DNA from 2 places in the Cupriavidus sp. KK10 genome. Region 1 is predicted to be linked to the other one. Evidence: predicted binding sites of a transcription regulator. Region 1 holds the regulator's gene; the other holds the start of a gene.
What was found. The regulator sigma-54, encoded in region 1, starts transcription at its own class of promoters, with help from an activator protein. The targets are predictions, from matches to a motif close to TGGCANGNAANCTGCTTT.
Positions count from the first base shown of each region.

Region 2: a site for sigma-54 is predicted at 1,669-1,686, ahead of KB879_RS18605 (collagen-like triple helix repeat-containing protein). Genes of this name have one in related genera too.

Region 1 is NZ_CP073677.1:442,273-449,882, forward strand. It holds gene hprK (HPr(Ser) kinase/phosphatase) at 1-389, opposite strand, end outside; gene ptsN (PTS IIA-like nitrogen regulatory protein PtsN) at 470-925, opposite strand; gene hpf (ribosome hibernation-promoting factor, HPF/YfiA family) at 1,381-1,731, opposite strand; gene KB879_RS02305 (RNA polymerase factor sigma-54) at 1,780-3,261, opposite strand; gene lptB (LPS export ABC transporter ATP-binding protein) at 3,397-4,197, opposite strand; gene lptA (lipopolysaccharide transport periplasmic protein LptA) at 4,255-4,905, opposite strand; gene lptC (LPS export ABC transporter periplasmic protein LptC) at 4,974-5,603, opposite strand; gene KB879_RS02325 (SIS domain-containing protein) at 5,647-6,630, opposite strand; gene KB879_RS02330 (monovalent cation:proton antiporter-2 (CPA2) family protein) at 6,772-7,610, shown strand, end outside.
Region 2 is NZ_CP073677.1:3,982,890-3,990,499, forward strand. It holds gene KB879_RS18600 (collagen-like triple helix repeat-containing protein) at 1-1,129, opposite strand, end outside; gene KB879_RS18605 (collagen-like triple helix repeat-containing protein) at 1,860-3,047, shown strand; gene KB879_RS18610 (Flp family type IVb pilin) at 3,418-3,597, shown strand; gene KB879_RS18615 (prepilin peptidase) at 3,622-4,149, shown strand; gene KB879_RS18620 (TadE/TadG family type IV pilus assembly protein) at 4,222-4,698, shown strand; gene cpaB (Flp pilus assembly protein CpaB) at 4,749-5,702, shown strand; gene KB879_RS18630 (type II and III secretion system protein family protein) at 5,722-7,167, shown strand; gene KB879_RS18635 (pilus assembly protein) at 7,214-7,610, shown strand, end outside.

The DNA of each region.
Region 1 (7,610 bases):
TGGTCGATCACCGCGGCCGACGACACCGGCGTGGTGAACAGCGGCGTGGACGAGCGCGTGCAGCGCAGTTCCAGGTCGGGCGGCGGCTCCATGCCGTCGGCGATCACCAGGAAGGGCGGCTCCAACAGGATCAGCTCGCCCATTTGGCGCTTGCGGGTCTCATCGTCCAGCCGCTGGTAATAAGTGATTTCGGGCTTGCCGAGCACCTGGATGCGGTTGGGGTGGATCAGGTTCAGGTGGCCCACCAGGTCGGCGGCGGAGGTGGCTTCGCGGGCGAACTCCACGTCGAAGGCGCGGTCCGCGCCTTCCAGGCCGGCCACCCACGAGAGTTTGATGTCGGCTGCGTTGTCGTCGAAGATGGACTGGGAGGTGACGCCGGTGAGTTCCATGCGGTATGACTGGTGGGGCGGTTTGCGAAGCGCCTGGCGCCTGCCCGGTCTGGTGCCGGCCCGCCTGGGGGATCAGGGGATCAGGGATGCCATGCGATCAGCAACTGATGGACGGCATCGGGCGTCGGCAGCGTGGCCAGTCCTTCGCGCATGTCGCGGTCGGAAAGCAGTTGCGCGATTTCTGACAGGATTTCCAGGTGCTGCTGCGTAGCCTGTTCGGGCACCAGCAGGAAGATCAGCAGCGATACCGGCTTGCCATCCGGCGATTCGAACGGAATCGGCTCGGCCAGGCGCATGAAGGCGGCCAGCGGCTGCTTCAGGCCCTTGATGCGGCCGTGCGGGATCGCCACGCCGGCGCCCAGGCCGGTGGATCCCAGCGACTCGCGCGCGAACAGGTTGTCCGTCACGATGGCGCGCGCCACACCATGGTTGTTCTCGAAGAGGAGCCCGGCCTGCTCGAACACACGCTTCTTGCTGGTGACGCTGACGTCCAGGGTGATGTTGCCGGGTGGCAGCAATTTGGCCAAACGATTCATGGGCGATGCGCAGGATTTCAGTTAGCGGGCAGATCGTTCCGCGGGGCAGTGGGCTGGCTCCGGGCTGCCGTTGGCCTGGCCGGAGGCGTCCGGCCCATTATAGAGCAGCGACTACCCCCGTATTGTGCAGCGCAGCGGGGCAAGCCGGTGCAGAACGATACATGGTGATGCAATCGTGCCTCCGGGCCGGGAGCCGGCGCACCGATGCGGGGCGCGGCCAGGATTCCCTCTCTTTGTATGGCGCAGCATACACCTTGGCGCTGCGCTTGCGAACACTCTTGCCCATTCGGGTGAAAAGCGTTGGCTCCGGCGCCACAGCCGGGCCGCACCGCCAGTGCGGGCGCGGCATGCCGGCGGCAACCCGGAACGCAAGGGCGCAAAAAAGCCGCGCTTCGTGGCGCGGCTTGCCTGTTCAATCCTGATTCAGCAGCCCGCTGCGGGGCTGCCGGGCACGGTCATTGCTGCATTTGCGCTGCGGCCATCTGGTACTTGACCGCTTCGCGGTCGTGGCCTTGCACGCGATCCTTGTAGCGGATCACCTGACGGTCCAGCTTGTCGACGAGTGCGTCGATCGCTGCATATAGGTCTTCGTGATGCGCCTCGACAAAGATGTCCTTGCCCTTGAGATGTAGATTAATTTCCGCGTACTGACGCCGGTCCTTTTCCTTGTGGTTGTCGACAGAGAGCAGCACGCTAACGCCAATGACCTGATCGAAATGCCTGACGATTCGCTCCAGCTTCGTTTCCACGTACTCACGCAGAGGGGGCGTGATGTCCAGGTGGTGTCCACTGATCTTGAAGTTCATAGCGCTTCTCCTTCTGAAAGAGCCTCACCAGGCAGGCGGTGGGCTCGGCTACAAAGACTTGCGGAGATTGACTGCGGGGATCTTCAGGGCTTCGCGATACTTGGCAACAGTGCGGCGCGCAACAACAAAGCCTTGCTCACCCAGCAGTTCGGCAATGCGACTGTCGGAAAGGGGATTCCTCGGGTCTTCGGCTCCTATCAGTTGCTTGATCAAGGCGCGGATGGCCGTTGATGAAGCCGCGCCACCGGTTTCGGTGGACACGTGGCTGCCGAAGAAGTACTTCAGTTCGAAAGTACCCATCGGCGTTGCCATGAATTTATTGGTCGTCACCCGGGAGATGGTTGACTCGTGTAAACCCAGTGTATCGGCAATCTCCCGCAAAACCAAGGGGCGCATGGCGATTTCGCCGTGACTGAAAAAGTTCTTTTGACGCTCGACAATGGCCTGCGAGACACGCAGGATTGTGTCGAACCTTTGCTGGATGTTCTTGATCAGCCAGCGCGCCTCTTGCAGCTTTTGCTGCAGTCCGGCCGTGCCGGACTCACCCTTCGCGCCACGCAGGATTTGGGCATACATATCGTTGATGCGCAGCCTCGGCATCACATCCGGATTGAGCTGCGCGATCCAGCCGCCGCCACCCTTGCGCACGAACACGTCCGGCACCACAAAGTCCGCTTCCGGGCGGCTGTACGCATGGCCGGGGTAGGGCGCCAGCGAGCGGATCAGTTCGTGTGCGGACTTCAGTGCCACTTCATCTACCTGCAGCGCCTTCTTCAGCCGCGTGTAGTCGCGTACTGCGAGCAACTCCAGGTGATTGCTAACGATGTTCAGCGCCAGTTCGCGTTGCGGGTGCGTCAGGCGTCGCAACTGCAGGGCCAGGCACTCGGCGGCGTTGCGCGCACCCACGCCGGGCGGGTCGAAACTCTGCAGCAGCGTGAGGATGGCGTGGACTTCGTCGATCTCGAACTCGAGTTCTTCCGGCAACTCCGTGCAGATCTCCTCAAGCGATGCGCTCAGGTAGCCATCGTCGTCGAGCGATTCGATCAGGAAGATGGCCAGGCCTTTGTCGCGCGCCGAGATCTTCAGCGGCGTGAGCTGCTCCATCAGGTACTCGCGCAGCGTGGGCTCGGCCTCGCGCAGCTGCATCGGCGTTTTTTCATCCTCGTCGCCCTGGGGGCGGCGGGCAAAGTCGTCCAGGCTCCAGTCGCCGCTGCCGTAGTCGTCGCCGTTGCCGCTGTCGCCATAGCTGTCGTCGTCACCCGCGCCGTCGGCGCGAGCCTCGCCATTGCCCTGGGGCTCAGCCGGGGCGGGCGCCGGTGCGCTCTGCAGGTTGACCGAGCCGTCGGCCGCCACGCGCAGCGGGCTTTCGATCCAGTCGTTCTCGCGCTCGAGCAGCGGGTTTTCCGTCAGCGCCTGTTCGACCTCTTGCTGCAGTTCCAGCGTGGAGAGCTGCAGCAGCCGGATCGACTGCTGCAGTTGCGGGGTCAGGGCCAGATGCTGGGAAAGACGGAGCTGTAGCGACGGTTTCATGCGAGCTATTCTATGCGCATCTTTCCGTTGTTGGAACGGAAATTGCTATCGCTTATGCGGTCCGATCGCCGCTGGCTGTGGGAGGGCCCACGCGCGCCCGCGAAGAGGCCTGCCGCTCGCGGGCAGGCCGTTAAGTCACATGCGGAAGTTCTCGCCCAGGTAGACGCGCCGCACTGCGTCATTGGCGATGATTTCCTCGGGCTGGCCCGCGGCCAGCACCGTGCCTTCGCTGATGATGTAGGCGTGGTCGCAGATGCCGAGCGTCTCGCGCACGTTGTGGTCGGTGATCAGCACGCCGATATTGCGTGCCTTGAGGAAACTGACGATGCGTTGGATCTCGCCCACGGCGATCGGGTCCACGCCGGCGAAGGGTTCGTCCAGCAGGATGAAGCGCGGCGACGACGCCAGCGCGCGCGCGATTTCGACACGGCGGCGCTCGCCGCCCGATAGCGACAGCGCCGGGTTGTTGCGCAGGTGCGCGATCTGCAGGTCGTCGAGCAGCGAATCCAGGCGGCGCTCGATCTCGGTCTTGGGCAGCGGCTTGCCGTTGCTCACCTGAAGCTCCAGCACCGCGCGGATGTTCTCTTCGACGTTGAGCTTGCGGAACACCGAGGCTTCCTGCGGCAGGTACGACAGCCCCATGCGCGCGCGCTCGTGGATCGGCAGGCCGCTGATGTGGTCGCCGTCGAGCACGATATCGCCTTCGTCCAGCGCCACCAGGCCCACGATCATGTAGAACGAGGTGGTCTTGCCCGCGCCGTTAGGCCCGAGCAGGCCGACCACCTCGCCGCTCTTCACGTCGAGCGAGACGTCCTTGACCACCGTGCGCGAGCCATAGCGCTTCTTCAGGTGGCGCACGACCAGCGTGCTGCCGCCGGGAAGGACGGTGGAGGCTTCGACGGAAGGCTTGTCGGCGATGGTTGCGGTATCGGTCATTGGCACGGTCTGGCGTTCAGGCGTTTCTGGCGCGGGCAGGCAAGCCGGCGCCAGGCGTCAGGGTTTGTTGGCAGGCGCGGGCGCCGTCTTCAGGTCCAGCGGCGAGCCGCCATTGCCCGTGGCGCCGGCCTTCTGGTCCTGGCGCGGCGACAACACCGCGCGCACGCGACCGGACGGATTGGCGGCCGCGGCGTCGCCACTGCCGCCGCCGGCGGCCGTGTAGAACTCCTTGCGGCTGTCATAGGTCAGCACCGCGCCGCGGATCTCATCGACCTGCTTGGCGCCCTGCAGGCGCGCCATGCGGGCATTGCCGATCAGCTTGGAGTACTCCTGCTTGCCGTCGTACTCGATGCGGTCGCCCCAGCCGTCGATGTATTCGTCGACGCCTTCGCGCTTCTGGCGGATGTAGGCCTGCTTGCCCGGCTTGGCGGTGGCTACCGCGAACTGGTAGCCCTCGGGGTCGGTGCGCAGTTCGGCGGCGTCGGACTTCAGGATCATGGTGCCCTTGGTTAGCACCACGTTGCCGGTCAGCGTATAGATCTGCTTGACGTCGTCGTAGCTGGCGTTGTCCGCCTCCAGCACCATCGGCTTGTCGCGGTCCGCTCGCTCGGCCAGGGCGGGCTGGGCCAGCAGGCCGAAGGCCATGGCCAGGGCGAGCAGAGCCGGGGCGGTGCGTCGACGGGACGATGTCGTCAGGGAAGCAGTCATGTTGGCAGGGGTTGCTTGAGGGCGTCTGGGTATGTTGGTGCGGGTTGGTGCGGCCCCCGGGCCGGGGCTCAGGACCCCGGCGCGCGGCCTGGGGACGGCCCGGTGATGATGGTGCCGCGTACATTGCCGAGCAATTGTACTTCGCGCGTGACGTTGTTGAAGATCAGGCCGTTGGCGGTCATCACCGACGGGCCGCGCGTCAGCTTGACTGGCTTGTCGGTCTTGACGATGTCGTCATTGATCAGCAGCTGGAAATAACTGGATGCGGCGGTCAGCTGCGGGTCCTTGGACACGTCCACGCCCTGCTGGCGCATGACGAAGCCGTTGCCGTACAGGTCGATCACCGAGCCCTCGGCGTTCATGCGGCCCATATCGGCGCGGGCGGTGACCGGCGGGCGGTCCGGCTCGTACGCGCGCATGGCGGGCCGGGTCACTTCGTAGGTCTGGTCGTCCTCGAAATGGACCATGCGCTCGCCGGTGAAGCGGATCTTGGTGCTGCCGTCCGGCGCCAGCTCGGTGGCCGAGAAGCGGTCCATGAAGTAATCAGGCTCATGCTTCTTGGTGCTTTGCGCGGCCAGGTCTTCCTTGGGGGAGTTGATCTGGACCAGCCAGAACGTGCTGCCCGCCACGAAGGCCATCAGCAGCAGCGGCAGCAGCCGCATGACGATGCCGCTGAGGGAGGCGAGGAGTGCCTGCATGGTGTCCTTGGCGTTGTGCCGGTTGTGCCGGGCCCGCGCCCGCTCAGATGACCTTGGCGCGGGTCAGGTCGTGGATATGCAGCGCGCCGGTCAGGCGGCCGTCGTCGTCCACCACCAGCAGCTGGTTGATGCGGTTGGCTTCCATCACCTGCACCGCCTCGACGGCGAGCTGGTTCTCGTTGACCACGTGCGGGTTGCGGTGCATGACCTCGCCGATGGGCACGGTCTTCCAGTCGCGCGGGGTTTCCAGCAGGCGGCGCAGGTCGCCGTCGGTGAAGACGCCGATGGCGTGTCCGTCCGGATCCACCACGGCGGTCATGGCCATGCCCTTGCGGGTGATTTCCATCAGCGCCTGGGCCAGCGGCGTGTTCTCACGCACCTCGGGCACGGCGTTGCCGGTGCGCATCACGTCGCGCACATGGGTCAGAAGCTTGCGCCCGAGCGCGCCGCCGGGGTGCGAGCGGGCGAAGTCTTCCTCGCCAAAGCCGCGCGCGTCCAGCACCGCCACTGCCAGTGCATCGCCGAGCGCCAGCGCCGCGGTGGTGCTGGCCGTCGGCGCCAGGTTCAGCGGGCAGGCTTCTTTCTCGACCGCCGCGTCCAGGTGGACGTCGGCCAGCTTGGCCAGGTTGGAGTCGGGGTTGCCGGTGACCGAGATCAGCCGCGCGCCGATGCGCTTGACGATCGGGATGATCGACAGCAGCTCGCCGGTCTCGCCAGAATTGGAGAAGGCGATCAGCACGTCGTCGCGCGTGACCATGCCCAGGTCGCCGTGGCTGGCTTCGGCCGGGTGCACAAAGAACGCCGGCGTGCCGGTAGAGGCCAGCGTGGCCGCGACCTTGCGTCCGATATGGCCGGACTTGCCAATGCCCGAGACGACCACGCGCCCGGTGCATTGCAGGATCAGCAGCACGGCACGGGCAAAGTCGCCGTTCAGGCGTCCGGAAAGTGCGGAAACCGCATCGGCTTCGGTCTGGAGAGTGTCGCGGGCGAGTCTGAGTGCTCGATCCGCATCGAAATTGGCTATCATGGCGACGAAGTATACCAACGAATGCGATGGCGCCTGGCCCGACCCATGGCGCACGTCGTGCTTGCCGTGCTCGCCGTATTTTGCCGGCAGGGTGCCCGTGCCGGGTCGGACGCGCGCCTGGCCGGTCACCCAGACCGCCTGATGCATTCTCCGCTGGAACTGACCCTGGTGCTGCTGGCCGCCGCCGTCTTCGGCGTGGTCGCATTCCGCATGCTGCAGCTGCCGCCGATGCTGGGCTACCTGGCCGTTGGCATCCTGATCGGCCCGCATGCGCTGGGGCTGGCCAGCGACACCGCGCAGACCAAGTACCTGGCCGAATTCGGCGTGGTCTTCCTGATGTTCTCGATCGGGCTGGAGTTCAACCTGACCAAGCTGCGCTCGATGAAGCGGCTGGTGTTCGGCCTGGGCGGCTCGCAGGTGGTGCTGTCGATGCTGGCGGTGGTGCCGGCCAGCTGGGCTTTCAACTGGCTGTTCCCGCTGTCCTGGCAGGCGTCGGTGGCGCTGGGCGGGGCGCTGGCGATGTCTTCCACCGCGATCGTCTCCAAGATGCTGTCCGAGCGCATGGAGCTGGAAAGCGAGCACGGCCGCAATATCATCAGCATCCTGCTGTTCCAGGATCTGGCGGTGGTGCCGCTGCTGATCGTGATCCCGGCGCTGTCGCGCGATCCGGGCGACCTGATGGTGGCGCTGGGCCTGGCCACGGTCAAGATCGTGGTGGCCCTGGGCGCCATCTTCTTCCTCGGCCAGCGCCTGATGAGCCGCTGGTTCCACGTGGTGGCGGCGCGCCGTTCGCAGGAACTGTTCATGCTGAACCTGCTGCTGGTGACGCTGGGCATGGCGGCGCTGACCGAGCGGCTGGGCCTGTCGATGGCGCTGGGCGCCTTCATGGCGGGCATGCTGATCTCCGAGACGCCCTACCGCCACCAGGTGGAAGAGGACATCAAGCCGTTCCGCGACGTGCTGCTGGGGCTGTTCTTCGT
Region 2 (7,610 bases), 3.1 Mb from region 1:
TGATGGTGCTGACCAGGCTGGTGACAGGCGCCAGCGGCGAACCCGTGCCGCCGGCGCCTGCACCGCCAGTCAGCCCCCCGGCCAGCGCAGTCACCGGTGCCAGTACCGGGCTCAGCGCGCCCAGGCCGCCGCCGCTGGCGGGCCCGTTCACTGCGCCGCCCAGCGATGCCACGGTCGTGCCGGTGGCGTTCACCACGCCGCCGATGCCCGAGACCACCGGCGTGTTGGTCTGTTGCAGCTTGGTGCCGGCCGTGGCCAGCGCACCGCCCACGGTCGCCAGCAGCCCGCCGGTCGGAGCGCCCAGGCCCGTGGCCGCGCCCAGCGTCTGGGTGGCGCCGGTCAGCTGCGAAGTGATCGGCACGATCAGCTTGCTGGTGGTAGTGGTCACTTGCTCGACCGCGCCGGTCGACAGCACCGTGGTCAGCGTGCCGCCGGTGCTGGTCACCGTGTCGCCCAGCTTGTCCACCACCGTGCCCAGCGGCGAAGTCAGCGGCGCCAGCGGCGCGAGCTGGCCGGTGCCCAGCCCGCTGACAGCGGTGCCGGCGCTGGACACTCCCTTGCCGAGTTCGGTGACCACATTGCCGGTGCTGGCGACCGTGGTGCCAACCGGGTTGGTCGAATTGGGGATGCTGCCCAGGCCCGCTTGCAGGCCCGCGGCCAGCGCGCCCACGGCATCGCCGGTGGAGGCCACCACGCCGCCCAGGCCGCTTTGCGTCTGCGTCGGCACCAGCGGCAGGTTGGCGCTGCCGAGCTGGTTGCCGAGGTCGGTGACGGTGCTGCCCGTATTGCCCAGCACCGTGCCGGCATTGTTGATGACCGTGGCGGTCGGGGTCAGCGAGGTGGGCGTTTCGCCGCCGCCAGTGTTGCCGCCGTTGCCACCCGTTCCACCGGTGCCGCCGGTACCACCCGTGCCGCCGCCCGTGCCACCGGTACCGCCGCCGGCCAGGTCGGTGCTGCCGCCGGAGCCACCCATGCCGCCAGTGCCATCGGTTCCCGTAGTCTTAGTGCCGCCATTGGTGCCCGCCGTATCGCTGGTGCCCATGGAGGTCGATCCGCTGCCGCTGGCGCAGCCACCCAGGGCCAGCAAGGTTGCGAGGAGTGCCGTTACGGCGAGTTGTTGTTTGCGCATGTTCTGTTCCCTCATTCCCGTCGTTTAAATCGCTCGGCCGCGCAACGCGTTCGCTTTCTGCGTGCGGCGGTGACGGATATGGCGCAATCGGTATGCCAGCGCCGCGACGCGTCCCGGAAGGGACCCTGCGGAATTCGGGTGTGGTGCCCGCAAAGCCTTGCCGGGCGCGGTTCCCAGGGGAGTGGCGGGAACCGCTTGCGGCGCCGCCGGGGACGGGGTGTCGGGGCGGCTGCGCGTTACGCGTTACGTAACGTGTGGCGTCTGCAGGGAACAAAACAGCCGGAACGGCGGGCCATGCGGCGATGGCGACCCAGCCAGGAAAGCGCGCCGTGCCGTGCGCTGCCACCGCCCTCCCGCCACGGTCATCCGCGCCGCCGTGTTCCCGTGTTCCAGGAACACGTTACGTAGCACGTAACACGTCAGGCCCGCGCCGCAACGGCGTTTGGGCCCAGCACGTGGCTACCCCGGACCCCGGCAATCCGCGCCAGGCAAGGCTTGCAGCGCCGCGGCCGGTTCCGTGCCGGCACCGCCGGCGCCGCTGGCACGGGCCTTGCCATTTGTTGTCCAGACGCGCCGACGATCCCGCGTTCCACTGTCTTGCCGTGCCGGTTCGGAGCGGTCCGCCAGAGGAACAAAGCGGGACTCCGGGGAGGCTCGTCGGCAATCCCATGCGGCGCACATAAGACAAGACGGCCGGCAGCACCGTGGCCAACAAGACAGGAGAAGGACAATGCAAACCAAGCATCCGTCGCAGCATTCCATGACCTCACTGGCCGCGGCCGGCGTGGCCGCTATTGCCTTGCTGATGGCAGGCTGTTCGTCGAGCGGTGGCGGCAGCGGCGCCAATCCGCGGCCGAACAGCAACATCGACACGCCGGTCACGCCGGGACCGTCCGCATCGGGCGAGACCACGCCCACCGCCAAGGTGACCGAAGGCGCGGGCAATACCGTGGTGGCCACGGGCAATGCCATCAGCGAGGTCGGCAAGAGCATCCAGGAAGCGCCGCTGCCGTTGCTGCCCACCAAGGCGCGCGAAGGCGCCGGCGACGTGGTGATCAATGCCGGCAGGGCCGTTGGCTCGCTCGGCGCGGGCGTGCGCGACGGGCTGGGGCAGATGGGTTCGGTCGACAACCCGGTTGGCGTGACGGTTGCCAGCACCAGCAATGTGGTCCACGACGTGGGCGAGACGCTGATCAGCGGCGGCGACCTGGTATACGGCCTGGGCACCGAGAAGCTGGCACCACTGGCGCCGGTGACCGAGCCGGTGGGCGGCCTGGTCAGGCACGTGGGCATCGCGGTGCACGATAGCAGCGGCAAGGTGCACAGCGTGCTGTCCGAAGGCCCGGTCGCGCAGGTCACGAATTCGGTCAGCAAGGTCATCGTGCCGCTGACCAGCAAGGTCACCGACGGCACGCAGACCCTGGGCGCGGTCACGCACCTGGGCGATCCGGCCAACGGCCTGCTCTACAAGGTCGGCAATACCGCGGCTGCCGGCGGCAGCATGATCAGCAACAGCCACGCGCCGGTGGTCTCGCCGCTGGGCGGCGTGGTGACTGAGGCCGGCAAGACGGTCGCGGCCGCTGGCGCGCTCCTCAACGGCAATGGTCAGGGCGGCGGCAACCCGCTTGGTGGCCTGCTGAACAACCTGCCGCTGGCAGGCGCGGGCGGCGGGTACGGCGGCGATGGCGGCCATGGCGGCAACCCGCTCGGCGGCGTGGTGAACAACCTGCCGCTGGCCAAGGTCGCCGGCGGAGGTGAGGGCGGCTCCGCGGGCGGCGCGCTCAGTCCCGTGACCGCGCTGCTGGCGCCGGTGACCGGGCTGGTCGGCGGGCTGAAGCAGGGCGCTCAAGACAGCCAGGGTGGCAGCGGCGACGTCAAGACGCTGCAATTGCCGCTGGTGGGTGGCCTGCTGCGCTGAAATGTCTCATACCGGCTAGGTGTTTTCACGGTGCGCTGTCGCTCATCACCCCGTCGCAGCGCATCTTTTTATTTTGGCTGGCATTGCGGCCGCAATGACCGCAATGCCAGCTTGCAGGCCGGTTCCCGGCCTGCAAGCCTGTTCTTTGACAACCTGTGACCCGGGCGTGCCGGGTCGTTTCAAACGCATGTCTTAACCCCTTTGGGTCATTGCTATCACCCATAGGAGGGGTATGGTTGAGACATTCCATATCTTAAAAAGAAAACGCAGCAAGCGTGAAATGTCGATAAAAGAGCGGGCCACAGAGCACCGTGATAATCGAACGGGGGAAGCGTGATCGCGGCTTCTTAGATCACTCGGGAGTGACAACATGAAACGACTCATTGCACGCTTTATTAAAGATGAGCGCGGGGCGACGGCTATCGAGTATGGCTTGATCGTCGGGCTCGTCGCTTTGGCCATCGCAGTCGGCGCCGGCCAACTCGGCACAGAACTCAACGCCAGCTTCACCCGGCTCTCAGTCAAGGTTTCGGGATGGTTCGTCAATTGAGCAGGCCGAAACCATAAGACCGGCGTGATTTCCGCGCTCCTCTGCGCGGCGACCCTCTACACAGATCTTGCCTACCGGCGCGTTCCCAACGCCTTGCTGGCGGCCGCCGTGCTAGTCCTCGGACTTGCACTGCTCGCCGGGCAGGCCACGGAACTGCCGCTGGCCGCGCGTCTGACCGGCGCGGGGCTGGGTCTTGCCGTCACGCTGCCGGCGTACGCCCTCGGGCGCATGGCCGCAGGGGACGTCAAGTTCCTGGCGGTGGTGGGCCTGTTCACCGGCCCGCAAGGACTGGTGGTGGCATGGGTCGTCGGCAGCCTGCTCGGGCTGGTGCACGCGCTGCTGGCGCTGGCACTGGACAGCAGCGTACTGGCCGCGCTTCGGCAGCGGGCCGCGGCACGCCTGCGCGTGGCAGCCAGCACGCCGGCTACGGAGCAAGCCTTGCATCACCAGGACAGACCCATTCCAACGGCGCAGTTTTCGCGGGCGCGCGGCATTCCATATGCCGCGTACCTGGCCGTGGGCGTGCTGGTCTGGATGGCCGCGGGCCAATAGCCGGACAGGCCACGGGCAAGCAGGCTGCGTCGCCGGTCGGCGCGAAAGAACACCAAAGGACCGGGGTTTCAGATGTTGCTGCACGCAAGGGCCAACAGGGGGATCAACCGACGCCGCCACGGCGCCGGCAGCGCTGCGATCGAGTTTGCGATCGTGGCGCCGGTGCTGCTCGCCATCGTGATCGGCATCATTTACTACGGCGTGATGCTGGCGCTGCAGCAGGTGCTGACGCTGGCCGCCGAGGAAGGCGCGCGCGCTGCGCTGCGCTATCCAGCGGGCGTTTCCGGCTCAGGCCTCGCGGCCACGCAGGGCGCGCGCGTCGATGCCGCGGCAGCGATGGCGCGGGGCACGCTTCCCACCTCCATCAGGAATCTGCTGCCCCCCGGCAACGTTGCGCAGGCGGTGCCCTGCGCGCCCGGTTCCACCGATGTCTGCGTGCAGGTCACGCTGAACCTTCCCACCACCAACATCCTCCCCGCCGTGCCGATGGTCCCGATCCCCGCGATGCTGTCGGGCTCGGCCATGGTCCAGCTTTCTCCTGATATCTGAGCCGCCATGCCGCGACGCCCCCACGCCATGCTCATCCCAAGGAATCCCGCATGACCAGCAAGCAGATCCGACTCCTGGCGGGGGTGCTGCTCGGCCTGGCCCTGCTGCTTGCGCTGCTGGCGTGGCAGGTGGGCCGCCAGCCGGCCCAGGTGCCCGCGGCGTCGAATGCGGCCAGGCCGCTGCATCCGGTGGTGGTGACCACGCGCGCGGCGGAAGCAGGCAAGCCGCTTGACGCCGATGCGCTCAAGGTAGAGATGCTGCCCATCGATCCCGCCGGCGCCTACAGCGAGGTGGCACGCGTGACCGGGCAGGTGCCGCTGCTGGCACTGGGTGCCAACGTGCCGGTGCTCGAAAGCCAGTTGCTGGCCGGCCTGGCCACGCAGGTGCGGGAGGGCGAACGCGCGGTGGCCGTGTCGGTCGATGAAGTCATCGGCGTCGGCAACCAGGTGCAGCCGGGCGACTATGTCGATGTCTTCCTGGTGCTGCGCCGCGACCAGCAGGAGATCCCGGAAAGCCAGGCGCGCATGCTGCTGTCGCGCCTGCGCGTGCTGGCCTATGGCGTCGCCTCGGTCAACCGGCCGCAGAACGCCAAGCCGGAGCAGATGATGGCGCGCCAGGAAGGCGCCAAGACCGCGGTGCTGTCGGTGCCGCTGGAGCAGGTCAGCTGGCTGGCGATGGCGCAGCAGTCCGGGCGCCTGCTGCTGGCGCTGCGCAATCCGCAGGATGAAGCCATGCCCAGCGACGGCATGTTTGCCGAACCCCAGCCCGCGCTGGCCGCGCGCGCCGGCGTTCCCGCCGACGCGCCGCGCGCCGCCCCCGACAAGGCCATGGCCGGCGTGGTGCTGTCCGGCCTGGCTGCTACCACCGGTGCCTCTGCCCCCCGCGCGCCGGTGGCAGCCCCGGTGCCGCGGCCGTTGCAGGTTGCCGCGCCGCCCGCGCCAGCCCTGGCAAGACAAAGCGCAGGCGTGGAAGTGATCCGCGCGGGCAAGCGCGAGATCGAATAAGAACGTGGGCGCCGACCTTATGCATATCCAGAAGAACCAGGCCCGGAAGTACCAGGCCCGGAAGTACCCCCATTCGGCGGCCCTGCGCCGCAGGCTGATGCAGCTCGCGCTGGCCGCGATGCTGGCCACTACCGCGTGGTGCGCACTGGCGCCGCGCGCACAGGCGCAGGAAGCCGTGAACGCACGCCAGTTGCGCCTGCTGGCCGGCGCGCAGAAGGAGATCCGCAGCGCGCAGCCGGTGGAGCGCGTGGCGGTGGGCAACCCGGCGGTGGCCGATGCGCTGGTGCTGCGCACACGCGGTGCCCCCAGCGTGCTGCTGGTGGCCAAGCAACCCGGTGTGACCGACGTGATGGTGTGGACGCGCGGCGGCGCCGAGCCTCTGACTTACAACGTGCAGGTCGATGCCATCGCGCCCGATGCCGATGCCGATGGCGCGAAGCTCGGCTATTCCGCGGCCGGTACCACCATCACCGGGCAGTCGCCCGATGCCTATGCCGCGGCGCGCGCGCAGGCCGCTGCGCGCGCGGCCACCAACGGCAAGAGCGATGGCAAGCCCGGCCTGGTGGTGGACCGCTCGACCGTGCCGCTCTCCGGCACCGTGCAGGTCGACGTCAAGGTGGTGGAGATCAGCAAGACCGTGCTCAAGGAAGTCGGCATCAACTTCTTCCGCAACAACTCCGGCTTTGCCTTCGGCACGTTCTCGCCATCGACGCTGAACAAGTTCACCTTTACGCCCGGCAGCGGCGGCGCGCCGGGCAGTTTCAGTGCCGACATCGCGTCGCCGATGAGCAATGCCTTCAACCTGGTGGCCGCGTCGCTGACGCACGGCATCTTCGCCAATATCAGCCTGCTGGAGGCCAACGGTCTGGTGCGCGTGCTGGCCGAGCCCAGCCTGGTGGCGCTGTCTGGCCAGAGCGCCAGCTTCCTGGCCGGCGGCGAGATCCCGATCCCGGTGCCGCAGGCGCTGGGCACGACCACGATCCAGTTCAAGCCGTTCGGCATCGGGCTGACGGTGTCGCCCACGGTGCTGTCGGCCGACCGCATCGCGCTGAAGGTGGCACCGGAGGCAAGCGACCTCGACCCCTCGCGCGGCATCTCGATCAATGGCGCGGTGGTGCCCGCCATCGTCACGCGGCGCGCCGACACCACGGTGGAGCTGGGTGACGGCGAGAGCTTCGTGATCGGCGGGCTGGTCAGCCGCAACACCGTCAGCAACGTCAACAAGGTGCCGGTGCTGGGCGACCTGCCGGTGATCGGCGCCTTCTTCAAGAACCTGAATTTCCACCAGGAAGACCGTGAGCTGATGATCGTCGTCACGCCGCGCCTGGTGAAGCCGCTGGCCAAGGGCGCGCCGGCGGCGCAAGCGGTTGGTGCCGACGGCCGCACTAGCGGCAACCCCAATGTATGGGGCTGGTATGTGCTGGGCGAATACGCGGACCCGACTTTGCCGGGTTTCTCAAAATAGCCGCCGGCCGTGCCGGCAGGCATGGCCAACGGCTTGAGGCAGAGAGATGGACTATTTTCTGTTGCATGCAACGCAGGGCGAAGTGAAGGACTGGCTGGGCAGGGTCCTGGGCGGGCTGGGCACGCTGGTGGCTGAAGGCGGCGCCCAGGAAGCCTTTCTCGAGCGCGCGGCCCAGCTGCGCCCGGGGCTGGTGTTCCTGCATTTCTCGACGGAACTGGCCGGCGCGTCGGCGCGGCTGGGCGAGCAGCTGCTGCGGCTCTTCCCAGGCCTGCCGCTGGTCGCGGTGGGCCACGCCGACGAGCCCGGCATCATGCTGGCGGCGCTGCGCGTGGGCGTGAAGGACTTTATCGACCTGCGCGACGCGCCGGCCGATGCCGAGGCCGTGGTCAAGCGCCTGGCCGTGCCGGGCGAGCAGGTGCGCCCGGCCCAGTCGGCGCGCCAGG